Linked DNA regions of Aquitalea magnusonii. The protein of the gene in region 2 interacts with the protein of the main gene of each other region in a pairwise test. Links are inferred from orthologs where the notes say so. Each region holds a gene or a part of one and is shown on either strand. Other genes may lie near its edges. The genes, in order: DLM_RS21050 and mtgA.

Evidence for each region.
Region 1: the proteins of mtgA (region 2) and DLM_RS21050 interact in binary tests that used the Escherichia coli proteins (3 or more experiments, as listed by UniProt). The link is inferred for Aquitalea magnusonii from one-to-one orthologs.

The regions. Positions count from the first base shown.
Region 1 is NZ_AP018823.1:4,485,493-4,490,244, reverse strand. What follows is about bases 1,753-4,752. They hold DLM_RS21050 (peptidoglycan D,D-transpeptidase FtsI family protein), read right to left. Parts: upstream 4,129-4,752; coding sequence 2,377-4,128; downstream 1,753-2,376. Other genes in these bases: rsmH (16S rRNA (cytosine(1402)-N(4))-methyltransferase RsmH), read right to left, coding at 4,397-4,752; ftsL (cell division protein FtsL), read right to left, coding at 4,128-4,400; DLM_RS21055 (UDP-N-acetylmuramoyl-L-alanyl-D-glutamate--2,6-diaminopimelate ligase), read right to left, coding at 1,753-2,365. Also shown: DLM_RS21060 (UDP-N-acetylmuramoyl-tripeptide--D-alanyl-D-alanine ligase), read right to left, coding at 1-890; more of DLM_RS21055, read right to left, coding at 887-1,752. UniProt on the Escherichia coli protein: Essential cell division protein that catalyzes cross-linking of the peptidoglycan cell wall at the division septum. Required for localization of FtsN.
Region 2 is NZ_AP018823.1:3,243,819-3,250,867, forward strand. What follows is about bases 4,055-7,049. They hold mtgA (monofunctional biosynthetic peptidoglycan transglycosylase), read right to left. Parts: upstream 5,898-7,049; coding sequence 5,211-5,897; downstream 4,055-5,210. Other genes in these bases: mgtE (magnesium transporter), read right to left, coding at 4,055-5,007; aroE (shikimate dehydrogenase), read right to left, coding at 5,899-6,720; DLM_RS15480 (rhodanese-like domain-containing protein), read right to left, coding at 6,847-7,049. Outside these bases: outer membrane protein assembly factor BamC, read left to right, coding at 1-128; DLM_RS15445 (hypothetical protein), read right to left, coding at 200-406; DLM_RS15450 (cupin domain-containing protein), read right to left, coding at 739-1,731; DLM_RS15455 (FKBP-type peptidyl-prolyl cis-trans isomerase), read left to right, coding at 2,011-2,490; prmC (peptide chain release factor N(5)-glutamine methyltransferase), read right to left, coding at 2,776-3,600; more of mgtE, read right to left, coding at 3,604-4,054. UniProt on the Escherichia coli protein: Peptidoglycan polymerase that catalyzes glycan chain elongation from lipid-linked precursors. May play a role in peptidoglycan assembly during cell division in collaboration with other cell division proteins.

The DNA.
Region 1 (4,752 bases), 1.2 Mb from region 2 along the record:
AGCGCCATGGCCGCAGCGGCCAGCGCATTGCGCACATTGTGTTCGCCCGGTGCCGGCAGGCTGATGGCCTGCTCGCCTTGCGGGCTGCACAGGATGAACTGGCTATCGAGCGCCTGCAGGCTGATGTCACGCGCGCGGATGTCTGCTATCTGCTGCAGGCCGAAACTGCAGATGCGATGCGCACCGGCGGCGGCACGGAACAGCGCGATATTGGCGTCATCGGCATTGACGATGGCCACACCATCCGCCTGCAGGCCGCAGAAGATTTCCGCCTTGGCACGGGCGATGTCGGCGGTATCGGCAAAATGGCCCAGGTGGGCACGCATGGCATTGTTGACCAGTGCCACTTGCGGCCGGGCCATCTTGCTCAGATAAGTCAGCTCGCCGTGGTGGTTCATGCCCATTTCCAGCACCGCATAGCGATGGGCGGCAGTCAGCCCCAGCAAGGTCAGCGGCAGGCCGATGTCGTTGTTGAAGTTACCGGCGGTGGCATGCACCGCCTGCTCTCCGGCATGGGCCTTGAGAATGGCGCTGAGCATTTCCTTGACCGTGGTCTTGCCGTTGGAACCGGTAATGCCCACGCGCAGCGCAGGCAGTGCGCCAGCCCAGCCAGCAGCCAGACGGCCCAGCGCCAGCCGGGTGTCGTCCACCTTGATCAGACTGGCGTTGTCCAGCGCAAAATCCTCGGCCACCAGCGCAGCGGCGGCACCGCGCGCCAGCACGTCGGCTACAAAGTCGTGCGCATCAAAGCGTTCGCCCTTGAGCGCGACAAACAAATCGCCCGGCTGCACCGCACGGCTGTCAGTCACCACGCGGGTAAGACGGACTTGCCTGCCTGCGCCCGATAGGGTGCCAACTGCCCATTGCGCGGCCTGCTGCAAGGTCATCATGCCTTGTCTCCCCAGGCCGTCAGCGCTTCTTCGGCAATGCGGAAATCGGAGAACGGGTGCTTGACCCCGCCGATGTCCTGGTATTCCTCGTGACCCTTGCCGGCGATCAGCACGATGTCGCCCGCCTGCGCCTGGCTCACCGCCCAGTGAATGGCGGCGGCACGGTCGGCATCCACATGGCCGGGCTGGCTCATGCCGGCCAGAATGTGCTCGATGATGGTTTGCGGGTTTTCGGTGCGCGGATTGTCGCTGGTCACCACTGCCACATCGGCAATGCGCTGGGCGATTTCGCCCATCATCGGGCGCTTGCCCGGATCGCGGTCGCCGCCGCAGCCGAACACGCAATACAGCTTGCTGCCTGCCGGACGGATGTCGGCCAGCGTGGCCAGTGCCTTTTCCAGCGCATCCGGGGTATGGGCGTAGTCAATCACCACCAGCGGTTCGTGGCTGCCGCCAATGCTTTGCATACGGCCACGCGCCGGCTGGATGCGCGCCATCACGGCGGCGGCATCAGTCAGGCTGATGCCGTTGACGCACAAGGTGGCCAGACAGGCCAAAAGATTGCTGGCATTGAAACGGCCCACCAGACCGGTACGCACCTCCACCTCGCCCCACGGCGTGGCAACCCGCAATTGCAGGCCATCCAGATTGGCCGTCAGGCTGAGCGGGCGCACATCGCCCTGGGTCAGGCCATAGCTCACCACCTGGGTCTGGCTGGCATCGATGTCCTGCACCAGTTGGCGGCCAAACGGGTCATCCACATTGATGACCGCATGCTTGAGGCCTTCCCAGTGAAACAGCTTGGCCTTGGCCCCACCATAGGCTTCCATGCTGCCGTGGTAATCCAGATGATCGCGGGTCAGGTTGGTGAATACCGCGGTGGCAAAACTCACGCCGTTCACCCGCGCCTGGTCCAGACCGTGGCTGGATACTTCCATGGTCACCACATGCGCACCCTGACGACGGTATTCGGCCAGCTTTTGCTGTACGGTAACCGGGTCTGGCGTGGTGTGCGTGGTTTGGGTCAGTTCGCCATAAAAACCATTGCCCACGGTGCCGATCAAGGCGGCTTTCTGCCCCAGCAACGAAAACGCCTGCGCCAGCCAGTGCGAGATGGAAGTCTTGCCATTGGTGCCGGTAATGCCGATTACGGTCATCGCCTGGCTGGGCTGGCCATAGACGTGTGCCGCCACCATGCCGGCACGCTCGCGCAGCGCCGGGACAGGCAGGTTGGGCAGTTGCCAGTCGGGGTTCCAGCAAAAACCGTCGGCAGCATCCCACAGCACCGCCGCCGCACCTTTTTCCAGCGCGGCAGGGATGAAGTCGCGGCCATCGGCATATTCGCCATGGCAGGCCAGGAAGACATCGCCGGGCAGTACGCGGCGGCTGTCAGCTTCTACCCGTTTGATGGGGAAGCCCAGCAGGTTCAGTTGTGCCGGATCCCAGTCCGGCAAGCTTGTCAGGCGACTTTTCATGTTCTGTTTCTTCAAAAATCCGCAGGGACCGGGGTGGAATCCGGCAGCAAGCTGTTGTTGGACGGCTCGTCCGGCTGCACATTCAGCACGCGCAGCGCGCCGCCAGCCACCTGGGAAAACACCGGTGCGGAAATGGCACCGCCGTAGTATTTGCCAGCCGTGGGTTCGTCAATCATCACGGCCACAATCAGTTTGGGGTTCTTGCCCGGGGCAAAGCCGATGAACAGCGCGCGGTGCTTGTTGGCCACATAGGTGCGGCCTTCCAGCTTGCGCGCGGTACCGCTCTTGCCACCGATGCTGTAACCGATGATGCGGCCACCGACGGCACCGCCGCCCGGTTCGCTGTTGGCCACCAGCAGGTCGTGCATTTCGTGGGCGGTTTTCTCGCTCAGCACCCGCTTGCCCGGCATCGGGTTATTGGTCTTGTACAGCGAGATGGGCAGCATCACGCCGTCATTGGTAAAAATGGTGTAAGCCCGCGCCATCTGGAGCAGGCTTACCGACACGCCATAGCCGAAAGACATGGTGGCCTGTTCGATGGGCCGCCAGTTTTTCCAGTCGCGCAGGCGGCCTGCCGCCTCGCCGGGGAAGCCGGTATTAGGCGGACGGCCAAAGCCCAGCGCATCGTAGTAAGTCCAGAAATCCTGCGGGCTGCTCAACAGCGCCAGCTTGCTGGTGCCGACGTTGGACGACTTCTGGATGATGCCCAGGATGTTGAGGCTGGGCTGGGCCGATACATCGCGGATGGTGGCCGGGCCAATCATGTAGCTATGGGTATCCAGTACGGTATTGACCGTGGCCTTGCCATGTTCCAGCGCCAGCGAGATGGACAGCGGCTTCATGGTGGAACCGGGCTCGAACAGGTCGATCACCGCACGGTTGCGCAGCATTTCCGGTGTGGTGCCCACCCGGTTGTTGGGATTGAACGAGGGATAGTTGGCCAATGCCAGCAACTCGCCGGACTTGGCATCCAGCACCACCACGCTGCCGGCCTTGGCCTTGTTCTCTTCCACCGCCGCCTTGATTTCGCGATACGCCAGATACTGGATGCGATGATCCACCGCCAGGGCCAGGGTCTGGCCATCCTTGGGCGGTTCAATGGCGGCGACATCCTCGATGATGTGGCCACGGCGATCCTTGATCACCACGCGGCGACCATCCTTGCCAGCCAGCATTTTTTCGCGCGCCAGCTCCACCCCTTCCTGGCCTTTGCCATCCACCCCGGTAAAACCGATGATGTGGGAGATGATTTCGCCAGCCGGGTAGAAACGGCGGTATTCCTGCTGCTTGGCAATGCCGGGAATGCCCAGCGCCATCACCTTGTCCGCCAGCTCCGGGCTGATCTGGCGCTTGATGTAGACAAATTCCTTCTTGTGATCGGACAGCTTGGTGGCCAGTTCTTCCGGGCTGATGTCCAGCAGCTTGCCCAGATCACGCAGCTTGGCCGGTGGCACCGGCTCCATGTCGGCCGGGCTGGCCCAGATGGTTTGTACCGGCGAGCTGATGGCCAGCGGTTCGCCGTTACGATCGGTAATCACCCCGCGATTGGCTTCCAGCGTCATCGCGCGGCGGAAACGTGCCTCGCCCTGGCCTTGCAGGAAGTCCTGCTGCACCACTTGCAGATAAATGGCCCGGCCAATCAGCGCCAGAAACAGCATGCCCAGCATCAGCAATACAAAACGCACACGCCCTGCCGTCATTTTCAGGGCAGGGCTGGCATCGGCGATGCGTTCACGCTGGTGGGCGGAGTAGCTGGTGCGCATCAGGCACCTCCCCGCGGTGAAATCACCTGAATCTGACGCGGGTCTGGCGTGTGCATGCCCAGGCGGGTGCCGGCGGCCTTTTCAATCACCGCATGCGCTCCCCAGGTGCTTTGCTCCAGCTGTAATTGACCGTATTCCACTTCCAGCTGCTGAGCGGACTTCTGCTCTTTCTGCAGGTCGCTGTACAGCCTGCGCGATACGTGCTGCGAGGTGACCACCGACCAGGCGGACACCACCACAAGCACCAGAAGAATCGCGCACAGACGGTTCATGCATCCCCCTCACGCCACGGTGCGGCGGTACGCTGGGCAATACGCATGATGGCGCTGCGCGAACGGGCGTTGTCACGCACTTCCTCTTCCGAGGCACGCACCGGTTTGCCAACGGTTTCCAGCGGCGGGCGGGCCATGTCTTCGGCACGCACCATCACCCAACTGGGCAGTTTTTCCACACTGCTGGCATCACGCAGGTATTGTTTGACGATACGGTCTTCCAGTGAATGAAAGCTGATGATGGCCAGACGGCCATCTTCCGCCAGATGACGCGCCGCCTGCGGCAGCACCGCTTTCAGCTCGTCCAGCTCGCGGTTCACAAAGATCCGGATCGCCTGGAAGGTACGCGTGG
Region 2 (7,049 bases):
ACCGGATTCAGATCAAGGAAGCAGACAGCGGCAGCAGTACCCTTGTGGTACTGGACAAGCAAGGCAAACCCTTGTCTGACAGTTTTGCCAAGTCGGTTCTCTCCAAGCTGCAGACTGAACTACAGTAAGCCCGCCGCAGGAAAGCAAGAAGCCCGCGCAAGCGGGCTTTTTTCATGCCTGAATACCGGAGGAACCACAATCAGCAGGCCATGGACGTAAAAAAACCGGCCGAAGCCGGTTTTTGGTGCTTTCGCGCTGAATTACTGAGCAGCGGAAGCAGCCGGAGCGGAAGCAGCAGCAGCGGAAGCGTCAGCAGCCGGAGCGGAAGCGTCAGCAGCCGGAGCGGAAGCGTCAGCAGCCGGAGCGGAAGCTTCAACAGCAGGAGCGGAAGCTTCAGCCGGAGCATCAGCCTTCTTACCGCAAGCGGACAGAGCAACGGCCAGCAGGGCAGCAACGAGGAGCGACTGTTTCATTTTTTCTTGACCTTTAAAGATAAGTTAACAAGACGTCAATTTAATCGCCCAAGCTGTATTTGGAAATGACTGGGCGACTGAAAATCTTTCAGTGCGCAAATTGTATCACGAAAAAAATTGCTGTGTAGGGGGGCAGACCAGCAAAAACGCCACTAATCCCACTGCAACCTTCCGCAGCGCAGCATTCCCGGCAAAATGAGCGTTTGAACGCCGATGCTTGACCGGTAGATGCCTTGCCATGTGTACATTTGAACATCTGATGTGGTTATTTTGCTACAGACTGCGGCAAATGCCAATATCCAGATAGATATCCTTCGTACAGCGCATCCAATAACGACGGCCTGATGTCGGCTGGGGACAAATGCCGCTGATTGGCAAATTGTTGCCACAGTGCAACATCATTCGGTTCGATTTCGAGAACCTCACCATTGCAATAGAACATTTCATCATGGAACAGAATCAGGCTTTTGCGATCCAGTTCAATCCCGAGCAGCCCTACTTCTTGGGCAAACTCATCCTCATCCAGCTCTTCTGCTGGTGAATCGTAAAACACATGCGGCTTCGGTTCGGTCAGATAGTGTCCAAGGAAGTCGCTGATCGTCTGCTTGTCCCAAGTAATCTGACTTAGCATCTGGCTGACTTTATCTACCATTTCATCGCTGATGCGCGCCGGGTCTGGCTGACGTTGCAATTCAGGATCGGCATAACGGCCCTCCAGGCAGATGTGGTCCTGCATGTACACCAGAAACTGCGTTGCCAGCTCCTGCGTCGGTGCCGCGCGAAAACCGATGGAGTAAGTCATGCCCGGCTCAAGCGCCACCCCATAATGCGCACATTTGGGTGGCAGATAGAGCATGTCGCCATGTTCCAGCACAAACTCCTCTTCCACACGGAAGTCCTGCAAAACCCTGATGGGGGCATCCGGAATGAAATCGTCATCCGCTTGCGAGGAAATCTGCCAGCGCTTGCGCCCCCCCACTTGCAACAGGAAAACATCGTAGGAATCAAAATGCGGACCAACCGTGCCACCAGGTGGCGCATAGCTAATCATCAGATCATCCAGCCTGGCAAAAGGGATGAAATCGAATTGCCACAGAATCTTGTCGATATGCGGCAAGTGGTGGTTCACATTCTGCACCAGGATGGTCCAGTCGGTTTCACCCAGCTTACGGAATCGAGCGGGACGGAAGGGGCCACGCTCCAGGTGCCATTTTCCGTTGCGGTTTTCGATCAGGCGTGACTCCACATCTTCCTGCATCGCCAGTTCGGACAGGCATTTGAAATCAACATGCGGCCCAACCTCAGTCAGCGCACCACGAATCAGCAAAGGCTTTTTTTGCCAGTATTCGCTCAGAAACTCTTCAGGGGTCAGCCCCCCCAGCAATGTCATCGTTTTCATGGCAGTTTCACGGGCTTACGAGCCCATCTATGGTTTACAATACGTTCAAGCGGCTTTCCCGCACGATTACTTGCAGGCCAAGAGGCGTATCCCGCCTTGCCCTGACAAGGTTTTTCATTTCATTCCGGACAATTTCTGATGCAAATCGCCAAAGACACCGTCGTTACCCTCCACTACGAGATGTTCGACGCGGAGAACACCCTCCTCGACAAAACCGAAGAGCCCATTGCCTACCTGCACGGTGGCTATGATGGCATCTTCCCGCTGGTTGAAGAGGCCCTGCACGGCAAGAGCGTTGGCGACTCCGTCGACGTCAAGCTGACCCCGGATGATGCCTTCGGCGATCCGGAAGAAGAGCTGGTTCGTGTCGAAGACTTGGACGTCTTCCCGGCTGATGTTGAAGTCGGCATGATGTTTGAAGCCGACGATCCGGAAACCGGCGATGTTCTGCTGTTCCGCGTCACCGACATCGCCGACGGCAAAGCCATCGTGGATGCCAACCATCCGCTGGCAGGTCAGACTATCCGCTTTGTTGCCAAGGTTACCGAAGTGCGTGCCGCTACTGCCGAAGAACTGAGCCACGGCCACGTTCACGGCGCACATGGCCACCACCATTAAGCATTAAGCCTGGCACTACACCGTAGTGCCGGTTCAAGACTGGCGCAGTCCTGACCGCAATCCGGTTCACAGGCTGCGCCAGTTTTCAATTGGCCTCCGCCATCCCCGGCTTCAGCCATGGAGCTTGCCGTGATGACGGCTTTCAGGCTGGCGCCAGCATGCCTTCAGAATCGGCCTTTCCCCTTGATGCAAGGCAAAAGACTGCCAATGGCAGTAGCGAAACGCCTGGCAGCTTGCTGGCCCGCGGAGCAAGGCAGGCCACAGATGGCGCACCAGCCTGTCGGCTCAGGCGACCGCTTTCCGGCCCAGCGACACCCGATCCAGCCCGGCCAGATCAAGCAGGGTTTCCACCGCCTGCAAGCCTGCTTGCCGCAAGAGCTGCCGCACCGCCTCACCTTGATCATAGCCATGCTCCAGCATGACCCAACCACCCGGCTTCAATCGCAGGGGGGCGCCGGCAATGATTTCGCGCAGGCAGGCCAGACCGTCACTTTCATCCGTGAGGGCCATGCGTGGTTCAAAACGGACATCACCCTCGTCCAGATGATGATCGTGCTGTTCGATATACGGCGGATTGGAAACAATCAGGTCGAAATCGCCCTGCCCGGCCAGTGGCTGATACCAGCTTCCCTGATGAAAGTGGACCACCGCGCCCAACTGTTCGGCATTGCCACGGGCAACTTCAAGTGCGGCCGCAGACAAATCAACCGCCTGCACCTGCCATACCGGGGCTTCCAGTGCCAAGGTAACGGCAATGGCACCACTGCCACAGCCCAGGTCCAGCACGCGCATTGGTGCGACAGCGGCCACGCGCTGCAAGGCGGCTTCTACCAGATGCTCGGTCTCGGGGCGGGGGATCAACACCGCAGGTGTAACCCGGAAGTTGCGACCATAGAATTCGCGTTCGCCCAGCAAGTAGGCCATCGGCTCGCCTTGCAGGCGGCGCTGTGCCAGCTGCGTAAACTGGGCAGCTTCACTTTCAGTGAGCTGCAGATCAGGATCGGCAATCATGCGGGCATGGGTCAGGCCCGGACGGACATGCTGCAACAGCATGCGTGCCTCCAGACGGGGCAGTGGATGGCAGCGCAGTGCCTGTGCAAGGGTCAGCATCATTCAAAGCAGGAAAATGGTGGCCAGGCCAAGGAAAATGAAAAAACCACCGGAATCGGTGCAGGCGGTGATCAACACGCTGGAGCCCAGTGCGGGATCCCGCCCCAGTTTTTGCATCAGGGAAGGAATCAGCACCCCCATGGTGGCGGCCAGCATCAGGTTGAGCGTCATGGCAGCCAGCATCACCAGCCCCAATGACAGGCGTCCATACAATAGCCAGGCAATCAGGCCGATGGCCCCGCCCCATATCAGTCCATTGATGATGCTGACCCCCAATTCCTTGCGCCACAAGCGCCAAGCCTGGCTTACCTGCATCTGGCCCATGGCCAGCGCGCGCACAATCATGGTGATGGTCTGATTGCCAGAGTTACCGCCAATGCCGGCCACGATAGGCATCAGCGCAGCCAATGCCACCAGTTGGTTGATGGATTGTTCAAACACACCAATCACGCGGGAAGCAACAAAGGCGGTACACAGATTGATGGCCAGCCAGGACCAGCGGTTCTTCACAGAGTCGATCACCGGTGCAAACAGGTCTTCTTCTTCTTTCAAACCGGCCAGATTCAGCACTTCGCTGTCCGACTCCTCGCGCATCACATCGACCATTTCGTCCACGGTCAGGCGGCCAATCAGCGCACCGCGCTCATCGACAACAGGTGCGGATACCAGATCGTAACGCTCGAATGCCAGGGCCGCGTCTCGCGCTTCATCTTCTGGCTGGAAGGATACGACCTCGGTCGCCATTACGTCGGCCACCATGGCTTCCGGATCGGCCACCAACAGGCTGCGCAAGGGCAGTACCCCGCAGAGCACTTCATTGGCGTCCAGCACAAAAATCTTGTCGGTCTGGTGCGGCAGCTCGTCAAAACGGCGCAGATAGCGCAATACGACTTCACAACTGACATCGGCACGGATTTTCACCAGCTCAAAATCCATCAGGGCACCGATGCTGCCCTCCGGGTAGGACAGTGCCGATTGCAGTTGCTCACGCTCGGCTTCATCCAGCTCCCCCATGACTTCGTAAACCACCTGCCGCGGCAGATCGCCGGCGAGGTCTGCCAACTCATCGGTATCCAACTGACGCACAGCGGCAACCAGTTCGTCCGGGGCCATGGACTCGATCAGGGTTTCCCGGACGGCATCGGAAACTTCCAGCAGGATGTCACCATCCTGCTGTGCCTTGACGCGATTCCAGACCAGCAGCCGCTCTTCCAGCGGCAGGGCTTCGAGAATGTAGGCGATATCTGCCGGATGCAGGTTTTGCAGCCTTTGCTGCAGATCATCGAGTGCCGGTGAAGTGGCAGGGGCGACAGCATCATTTTCCTGATGCAGCGCAATCAGCCTTTGCACCTCAGCCAGGCTTTCGCTCAATCGTTCAGCAGTTTGTTTTTTTTCGATAACCGACAAGCACAACTCCTTCCGCCATGGCGACGGAGACTGGGCTACACGGTCGTAACGGCGGGAATCAACAAGGAAAAACGGGGGAGCCAGAGGCTATGGGGTAACTGGGTAAGTCCATGTGCAATACCACGCCTTTTCGGCGCGGCAGAACGTATAAACAGGAGCGGGATTGTAACATGAAGCCCCCTTGCCTTCCAGCAAGGGGTATCTCAGGGAAGGTCGGCAAACGCCATGCGACGCTGGATGATGCGGGTTTTCTTCATCAAGCCCGGCGCATTGCGATGCTCATCGTAGTAACGCGGATTAGGCACCATGGCAGCCAGTTTGGCCGCCTGCCCCGCGGAGAGCCGGGCAGCGCTGGTATGGAAGTAATAGCGGGCAGCGGCTTCGGCCCCAAATACACCGTTACCCCACTCGATGACATTGAGGTAAATCTCGAAAATGCGGCGTTTATCCAGCACCTTCTCCAGCATCACGGTAATGGCGGCCTCTTCCAGCTTGCGCCATGGTGTTTTCTTGCTGGACAGAAACAGGTTTTTTGCCAATTGCTGGCTGATGGTGGAACCACCCGCCACGATGCGCCCCTGCTTCAGGTTCTTTTCGAAAGCCGCCTCGATGCCATCCCAGTCAAAGCCTTCGTGATCGGCAAACTTGGCATCTTCCGCCGCAATCAGCGCGCGTTTGAGATTGGGGGAAATCTGGGCGTACGGCACCCATTTCTGCCGCAAGGCAGCCTCGGGGTCGTCTTCCTGCAGTTTGGCCAACTGCTCGTTCATGAAGGCACTGGCGGAAGGATTATGACTGCGCCAGTAAACGATGTGACCGAAGATCCACAGGTTGTACAACACAATGGCGGCCACCAGGACCGCCATGATCTTGAAAATGAGCCGCATCAAATCAAGCCAGCACTTCTCGCAGCATATTGGTGACCTTGCGTGTATCCGGCTTGACCCCACGCCAGATATGGAAGGACTCGGCAGCCTGCTCCACCAGCATGCCCAGGCCATCGGCCAGCATGCCGGCGTTTTCGCTTTGCGCACGTTTCAGGAAAGGCGTCAGACCCTTGCTGTACACCATGTCGTAAGCCAGAGTGCGCGCCGTAAAGATGTTGGCCGGCAGCGGCGGGATTTCATTATGCAGGCTGGTGGAAGTCCCGTTGATGATGATGTCGAAGGTTTTGCCTTCCAGCGCCTCGTAACCACTGGCCTGAACCTCACCCCAGGGGGCGAAATGATGGGCAATGGATTCCGCCTTGATCAAGGTACGGTTGGCAATGGTCACCTTGGCTGGCTTTTGCTCCAGAATCGGTTCCAGCACGCCGCGAACAGCACCACCGGCACCCAGGATGAGGATGCTTTTGCCTTCCATCGGGAAATCAAGGTTTTCCACGATATCGCGCACCAGGCCGACACCGTCAGTATTGTCGCCATAGACTTTGCCATCACGGAAAGTCAGGGTATTGACGGCTTCGGCGGCACGGGCGCGCTCGGTCACTTCCTGCGCCATGCGGAAGGCATCGCCCTTGAACGGCAGGGTGACATTCAGGCCCAGGCCACCGTTTTGCACAAACTGGCCAACCACTTCGTTGAACTTGTCCAGCTCGGCAAACAGCTTTTCATATTGCACGGCTTCGCCGGTGGCGCGGGCAAACTCGCTATGAATGAACGGAGACTGGCTATGGGAAACGGGGTTACCGATGACGGCGTAACGGTTGGTCATGATCAGCTTTCTTGGATTCCTGTGGTGCTACCGCATTGTGCGGTTCATCTGCTGAGGTAGCACTTTGCCGTGTAACGTCATAAACATCAACCGGTCAATACCCCTGTCCCAACAATCCAGCGCAGCTCAGCCCTGCACCCAGGGCAGGCCATGAGCCTTCCAGCCGGTCAGATTGCCGCGGTGTTCCTGCCCATCCTTGTCCCCTTCAAAGCCTTCCAGCACGTTGTAAACCCGAGTGTAACCGGCGGCGGCGGCCAATACCGCAGCCTCATGCGAACGCACGCCACTGCGGCACATCAGCAGCAGCACCGCATCCTTGCCAACTGCGC